Regions from separate parts of the Mesorhizobium sp. B2-8-1 genome, predicted to be linked through region 2. Evidence: predicted binding sites of a transcription regulator. Region 2 holds the regulator's gene; the other holds the start of a gene.

Evidence for each region. The regulator PhoB, encoded in region 2, activates phosphate uptake and scavenging genes when phosphate is short. The targets are predictions, from matches to a motif close to TGTCATNNANCTGTCAT.
Region 1: FJ428_RS17305 (esterase-like activity of phytase family protein) is a predicted target of PhoB. The motif match lies at 2,549-2,565, and genes of this name have one in related genera.

Annotation. Positions count from the first base shown of each region.
Region 1 covers NZ_VFTX01000006.1:118,192-121,669, forward strand. Annotated here, with positions in the region: gene FJ428_RS17300 (MATE family efflux transporter) at 1-772, opposite strand, end outside; gene FJ428_RS17305 (esterase-like activity of phytase family protein) at 940-2,430, opposite strand; gene FJ428_RS17310 (FAD-dependent oxidoreductase) at 2,740-3,478, shown strand, end outside.
Region 2 covers NZ_VFTX01000015.1:31,224-34,701, forward strand. Annotated here, with positions in the region: gene pstB (phosphate ABC transporter ATP-binding protein PstB) at 1-589, shown strand, start outside; gene phoU (phosphate signaling complex protein PhoU) at 615-1,322, shown strand; gene phoB (phosphate regulon transcriptional regulator PhoB) at 1,342-2,031, shown strand; gene FJ428_RS28675 (ROK family protein) at 2,039-3,280, opposite strand.

The sequences.
Region 1 (3,478 bases), on a different contig from region 2:
GCACGCCCTTGAAGACGACGACGCGCAGCAAGGCGGGGTCCGGCCGCAGCAGCGCCAGATTGGCGCCGGCCAGACGCAGCGGGTGCTTGCGGACATAGAGCACGATCAGGATGGCAATGACGCTCACCGTCTGGCCCACAAGCGTCGAGGTTGCCGAGCCGGCGATGCCGAGCTCTGGAAACGGCCCGATGCCGCGGATGAGCAGCGGGTTCAAGATGATGTCGAGCACGACGGCGAGCGCCATGAAAAAGAACGGCGTGCGCGAATCGCCGGCGCCGCGCAGCACCGTCATCACAAAGGACAGAAGGTTCATCATCGGCACGGCCACGAAGATGATGCGCAAATAGGAGCGCGCCAGCGGCAAGGCGTCGGGCGGTGTGCCGAGCGCGCCCAGAATGGCGTCTACCCAGATCCAGCCGCAGACGGCGAACAACACCGAGACGAAGAAGAAGAAGGTAGCGCTGGTGCCGACGATGCGGCGCGCCTCGGGTAGGTCGCGGGCGCCGACCGATTGCGCCACCAGTATGGTGGCCGCCATGCCGATGCCGAACACCGTGCCGAGGATGAGGAACAGCACCAGATTGGCATTGGAGGTGGCGGTGAGCGCGGACTCGCCGAGGAAGCGGCCGACCCAGACGGCGTTGACCGAGCCGTTAAGCGATTGCAGCACGTTGGAGCCGAGCACCGGCAGGGCGAACAGCAGGAGCGTGCGCTGAATGGGGCCGCTGGTCAGGTCACCGGTGCGCCGGCGCGCGGGCATCTTTTCATCCATGGCGGGCATCCGGCAAAGCTGGTTCTTTTGAGTCCGGCACGCAGGATACCGCAGGCCCGACCGGGATGCACCCTTGCGAAAGGAGCGACGGCGGGCAAGGCACGCCGTCGTGCATCCGATCAAGCTTGTCGGGCAGGAGGCGCCAGGCGGCGCCTGCTGCAAGATGCTTACTTCCTGGCGAGGCCGGGAAGCGTGACCTGATAGACAAGGAACATGGTGTCGACATCGGCGCCGTCCTCGGCCTTGTAGGGCGCGCCGACCTGGAAACCGTCCTGGGCGAGGAAATCGTTGTCGTTGGCGACGAACAGGAAATAGTCGTCGGGCAGCTTCGGATCGAGCACGCTCGCCAGCGACATCGCTTCCCACTTTTCCGAGAGGTTGTCCTTGTCGTTGGGCGCGCCATTGTGCAGCCCGAAGCGGGCAAGCTCGGCCTTGTCGTTGATGTCGATGAACGGCATCAGCCTTGCCGGCGTGACCGACGGATCGAGCACGCCCTTGGGCGCCACCGGCTTGTCGGCGGCATCGAAGGGACCGCCGGCGATGTCGGTCGCGCCGGAAAGGTCGACAATGTCGATCTTGCGATACAGCGACTCTTCGCCCTTCAGGCCCTGGCCATTGCCGCTGTCGCGCGCCAGCATCAGGAAAGCCGTGTCCGACAGCGCCACGATCTCGCTTTGCGCAGCCACCTTGGTCTTGCCCTTGGCGTCCTTGAACACCGGCAGCGGCACGACATATTCATGTGCCAGCTTGAGATGGGCAAGATCGGAGGCGTCATAGATCAGCGCCCTGGTGTTCTGGCGCGTCGAGGCCGAATCGCCGCCGTCCTGCCGGGTCGCCGACTGCAAGACCGCGATTACGAATTTGCCGTCCGGCGTCATTGCCATGCCTTCGAGGCCCTGATTGTTCTGGCGGCCGGTTTCGGGATCGTTTGGGTCGGGTTCGGCAGCACCTGGGCCCGGATTGTCGGAAGCAAAATTGGCCGTGCCGTGGCGCATCGGCACGAGCGCGGCCGGAGGCTGGGTCGCCGACATCAGACGGCCGTCGGCGGAGAAGCGGTAGATGTCGGGACCGTATTCGTCGGAAACGAGCATGGTGCCGTCGGGCAGCCGCACGATCGCCTCGTTGTCGAGCGCGAGCTTGCCATTGTCGGCCTGGGGCAGGACAGGCATGTCGCCGGCGGCGGGACGCACGCCGTTCAGCGGGTCGAGACCGGTGACGTCGGCACCCTTGTCGTCGGTCAGGAGCATGGTGTCGGCGAGCGTCACCTTGACGCCGGTCTGCTCCTGGCCGGCCGCGGGCGCGGCACCTGGTGCCACCGGGGCGAACTCGATGTTGATCGTGTTGAGGCGCGGCCGGTAGTCGGTGGTACCGACGACGTTATAACCGCGGTCGGGCAGCAGCCACAGCGGGCCTCTGTAGGTGCCGGCATCATGCGTCCAGCCCGCGGTGTCGATCGACATGCCGGAGCCGGAGCCGAAGGTCTCGCCGAACCTGTCGCGCTGGCCGGCCGGGATACGGCCAACCCCCGCCAGCCCCTTGTTGACGAAACTGGCGCCGCCGACGCTGGCCGAGCTGTCGGCGAAGGCGGGCAGCGAAACGGCCGAGGCCGCCAGCGCGGCGACCAGCAGCCGCAACGAGAATGAGCGTAGATGCGTCATGGATATCCCCTTGATGACAAAGCGCCGGGACGGCGGAATTCTGAGGTTGCCTGGCGGCGGCGAGGCTGCCGCCCTGGAGGGCCGCTTGTGCCCTCGGCAAGCGGTCTAAGGCGCGAACATGATGCTTGCATGACAGTTGGTGACGCATTCGCGTCGGCCCGCCGCGACGCTGCTGGGGAAGTGCGGCCGCGCCGGAAAATCGATCGTTCCAACACAGGTTCGACAGCGTCCAGGAGCTGTTCGCAGTACTAGACACTTATGTACAGTACGTATACGGTTCCGGTTTCGGACAGTCCGGGGAGGGAAGCCTTGAAGTCTCACTACCGCGCAGTCGTCATCGGGGGAGGAGTGGTGGGCGCTTCGGTGCTCTATCACCTGGCGCGGTTCGGCTGGTCGGATGTGGCGCTGATCGAGCGCGCCGAACTGACGGCGGGGTCGACTTGGCATGCGGCGGCGGGGTTCCACGCGCTCAATGCCGACCCCAATGTCGCCGCGCTGCAGGATTACACCATCAACCTTTACCGCGAGATCGAGGCCGAATCCGGCCAGGACGTCGGCCTGCACATGACCGGCGGCGTCAACATCGCCAGCGATCCGGCGCGCTGGGAGTGGCTGAAATCGGCCTGGGCGGTATTCCAGTCGGTCGGCATCGAGACCGCCCGGCTGGTGACGCCTGACGAGATCAAGGCGATCTGCCCGATCGTCGACGTCACCGGCGTGCTTGGCGGCCTCTACGATTCCAACGAGGGCCATCTCGACCCTTACGGCACGACGCATGCGTATGTCGGTGCCGCCAAGAAGCGCGGCGCCGACGTGATCCTGCGCAACCGCGTGGTCGAGCTGAAGGCGCGCGCCGACGGCCATTGGGATGTCGTCACAGAGCAACGCACCATCACCGCCGAGCATGTCGTGAATGCCGGCGGGTTGTGGGCCAAGCAACTCGGCCGCATGGCCGGGGTTGAACTGCCGGTGACGCCGATGGAGCACCATTATTTCGTCACCGAGGACATTCCGGAAGTCGCTGCCCTCGACAAGGAGATCGGCCTGG
Region 2 (3,478 bases):
CTACCCGAGGCAGAGCGCCGAGGGCCAGGTGCTGCTCGACGGCCAGAATATCCTCGACCGCTCGCAGGACCTCAACCTGCTCAGGACCAAGATCGGCATGGTGTTCCAGAAGCCGACGCCGTTCCCGATGTCGATCTACGAGAACATCGCCTTCGGCGTCAGGCTCTATGAGAAGCTCAGCAAGGCGGAGATGGACGGCCGTGTCGAGCAGGCGCTGAAGCGCGCGGCACTGTGGAGCGAGGTCAAGGACAAGCTCAACGCCAGCGGCCTCAGCCTTTCGGGCGGCCAGCAGCAGCGCCTCTGCATCGCCCGCACGGTGGCGGTGAAGCCGGAGGTCATCCTGCTCGACGAGCCTGCCTCGGCGCTCGATCCGCTGTCGACCGCCAAGATCGAGGAGCTGATCGACGAGTTGCAGGCCGATTATACGATCGTCATCGTCACCCACAACATGCAGCAGGCGGCGCGCGTGTCGAAGCAGACCGCCTTCATGTATCTGGGCGAGCTGGTCGAGTTCGACCGCACCGAGAAGATCTTCACGTCGCCCCGCGAGAAGCGCACGCAGGACTATATCACCGGCCGCTTCGGCTGATCCCAGGCATACGAGGACCAAGATCATGGCCGAACACACAGTCGCAGCCTTTGACGAAGATCTCGGACAGATCAGCAGGCTGATCCGCGACATGGGCGATCTCGCCTCATCGATGGTCGGCGGCGCGACCAAGGCGCTCCTGAATTCCGACAACGCGCTCGCCCAGCGCGTCGTCTCCGACGACGCCATCATGGACGCGCGCCAGCGCGAACTCGACGACCGCGCCATCACCCTGATCGCCAAGCGGCAGCCCATGGCGGACGATCTGCGCCATGTCGTCGGCTCGATCCGCATGGCGGGCGATCTCGAACGCATCGGCGATCTCGCCAAGAACATCGCCAAGCGCGTCGGCACCGTCGGCCTTGCCGCCACGCCGCGCGACCTGTCGCACTCCATCGACGCCATGGCGCAGCTTGTGCTGATCCAGGTGCAAGGCGTGATCGAGGAGTATGCGGCGCGCGATGCCGCGGCACTTGCGAAGCTGCGCGCCGACGATGAACGCATCGACGTCAAATACACGTCGGTCTTCCGCGAGCTGCTGACCTACATGATGGAGGATCCGCGCAACATCACCGCCTGCACGCATCTTTTGTTCTGCGCCAAGAATCTCGAGCGCATCGGCGATCACGTGACCAACATTGCCGAAAATGCCTATTATGTGCTGACCGGCACGCAATTGCCCGCCAATCGCCCGAAGCAGGACGAGACGGCGATGTCGGCGCCAGCGGCTTGACGGCAGGGGTGACCAGTCGATGATCGCGCCATGCATCATGGTGGTGGAGGACGAGGAGCCGCTGGGTGTGCTGCTCCGTTACAATCTGGAATCGGAGGGTTATCAGGTAGAGGTGGTGACGCGCGGCGACGAAGCCGAGATCCGCTTGCAGGAGAATGTCCCTGACCTTCTTGTGCTCGACTGGATGGTGCCGGCGGTGTCCGGCATCGAGCTCTGCCGCCGTCTCCGGATGCGGCCCGAGACCGAGCGGCTGCCGATCATCATGCTGACGGCGCGCGGCGAGGAAAGCGACCGGGTGCGCGGTCTCTCCACCGGCGCCGACGACTATCTGGTCAAGCCGTTCTCAACGCCGGAATTCATGGCACGCGTCAAGGCGCTGCTGCGCCGCGCCAAGCCCGAAGTTCTGTCCAGCGTGCTCAAGGTCGGCGACATCGTGCTCGACCGTGAATCGCACCGGGTCTACCGCAAGAAAAGCGAGATCCGGCTCGGGCCGACCGAGTTCCGCCTGCTCGAATTCATGATGCGACATCCCGGCCGCGTGTTCTCGCGCAGCCAACTGCTCGACAATGTCTGGGGCGAAACGATCTATATCGACGAGCGCACCGTGGACGTGCATGTCGGCCGGCTGCGCAAGGCGGTCAACAATGGCCGCATGCCTGACGTGATCCGCACCATTCGGGGCGCGGGGTATGCGATTCGCGAAGACTAGGGATATGTCACGCAACGTTCTCGCCCACGCCTGATTTCGCCTGTGCCCCCGGCGCGAAAATCTCCTGGTCGACGAAGGTCAGCGCGCGCATGGCGCAGCCCTCGCGGATCAGTGGCAGTTCGTTCGGCTCGGTGTCGAAGGAAATCGATTTCGAGTGCTGGCCGCCGGCGGTCTGGGCAATGGCCTCGCGCAGAGCCGGCTCGATCAGGTCGAAGGCGGCGGCGCTGACGCCGACCATGGCGACCGGCGCCGGATCGATCAGCGCGAACAGGCTGCCAAGGCCGTAACCCAGCGCCTCGCCGGCCTTGCGGTAGGCTTCGCGCTCCGGCCCGTCCTTTTCGCGCGCCGAGGCCGCCAGGGTGCGCATGTCGGCGTCGCTGACGTCGACGGGCTCGGTGTCCTCGCCAAGCTGCCTCGCGTTGCGCCAGATGGCATAGTTGCCGGCATAGGCCTCGACGCAGCCGCGCCGCCCGCAGCGGCAGAGCGCCCCGCCGGGGCGATGGATCATGTGGCCGAACTCGCCTCCGGATGAATGGGTGCCGGTGAACAGTTCACCCTTCAGCACCAAGCCCATGCCGATGCCGTGCGACAAAAGGATGGCGATGAAGTCGTCGCGGTAGCGCTGGGGATCGCGCCAGCGCAGCGCCACCGCCATCATGTTGCAATCGTTCTCCATGGTGGCTGGAATGCCGAACTCGGTCTCCAGTATGTCGGCGAAGGCGATGTCGGTCTGCGGCGTGATCGGCGACCACAGCATGGCGCGCGCATCCGTGTCGGTGATGCCCTGGATCGCCAGCGCGATGCGGGCGATGCTGCCGACGTCGAGGTCGGGATCCTCGAACCGCCGCCTGACGATGGCCACGCATTCGCCGATCAGCGCCTCGCGCGACAGGGTGAGCGTGTCCAGCCGGCGCTGCTCTTCAGATATCACCTGGCCGGCATAGTCGATGACGGCGACGGAGAGAAAATTCAGCGACAGCACCACGGTCATCACCGCCGCGGCTTCAGGGTTGAGGCCGAGGCCGACCTGCGGCCGGCCGCGTTTCAGAGCACCGGCCTCGCTCGGCTTGCTCTGCGCCAGGATGCCTTCGCCAATCAGGTCGGAGGAGATCGCCGATATGGTGGAATGGCTGAGCCCGGTGGTCGCGGCAATCTCGGTGCGCGAGGGCTGCCCGGCACGGCGCACGGCCGCGATCACCATCGCCCGGTTGCGTCGGCGCAAATCATCGTGGCGGATTCCGACCGACATGTTTCTCGCATCCTCCCCGTCGCCGCGTTCTCTCCCCAGGACCCCGACGACCGTCAAATAGTGGCAGAACCGGCCTTGGCTGTCATTATTTATTCCGGAGCTCGAAAAAAATTCACGAGGACATCAAAATACATCAGAATCGACGTTGACAGCGTTCCGACGATGGACCAGTGTTTTTTCGAGGCTCGAAAAAATAGA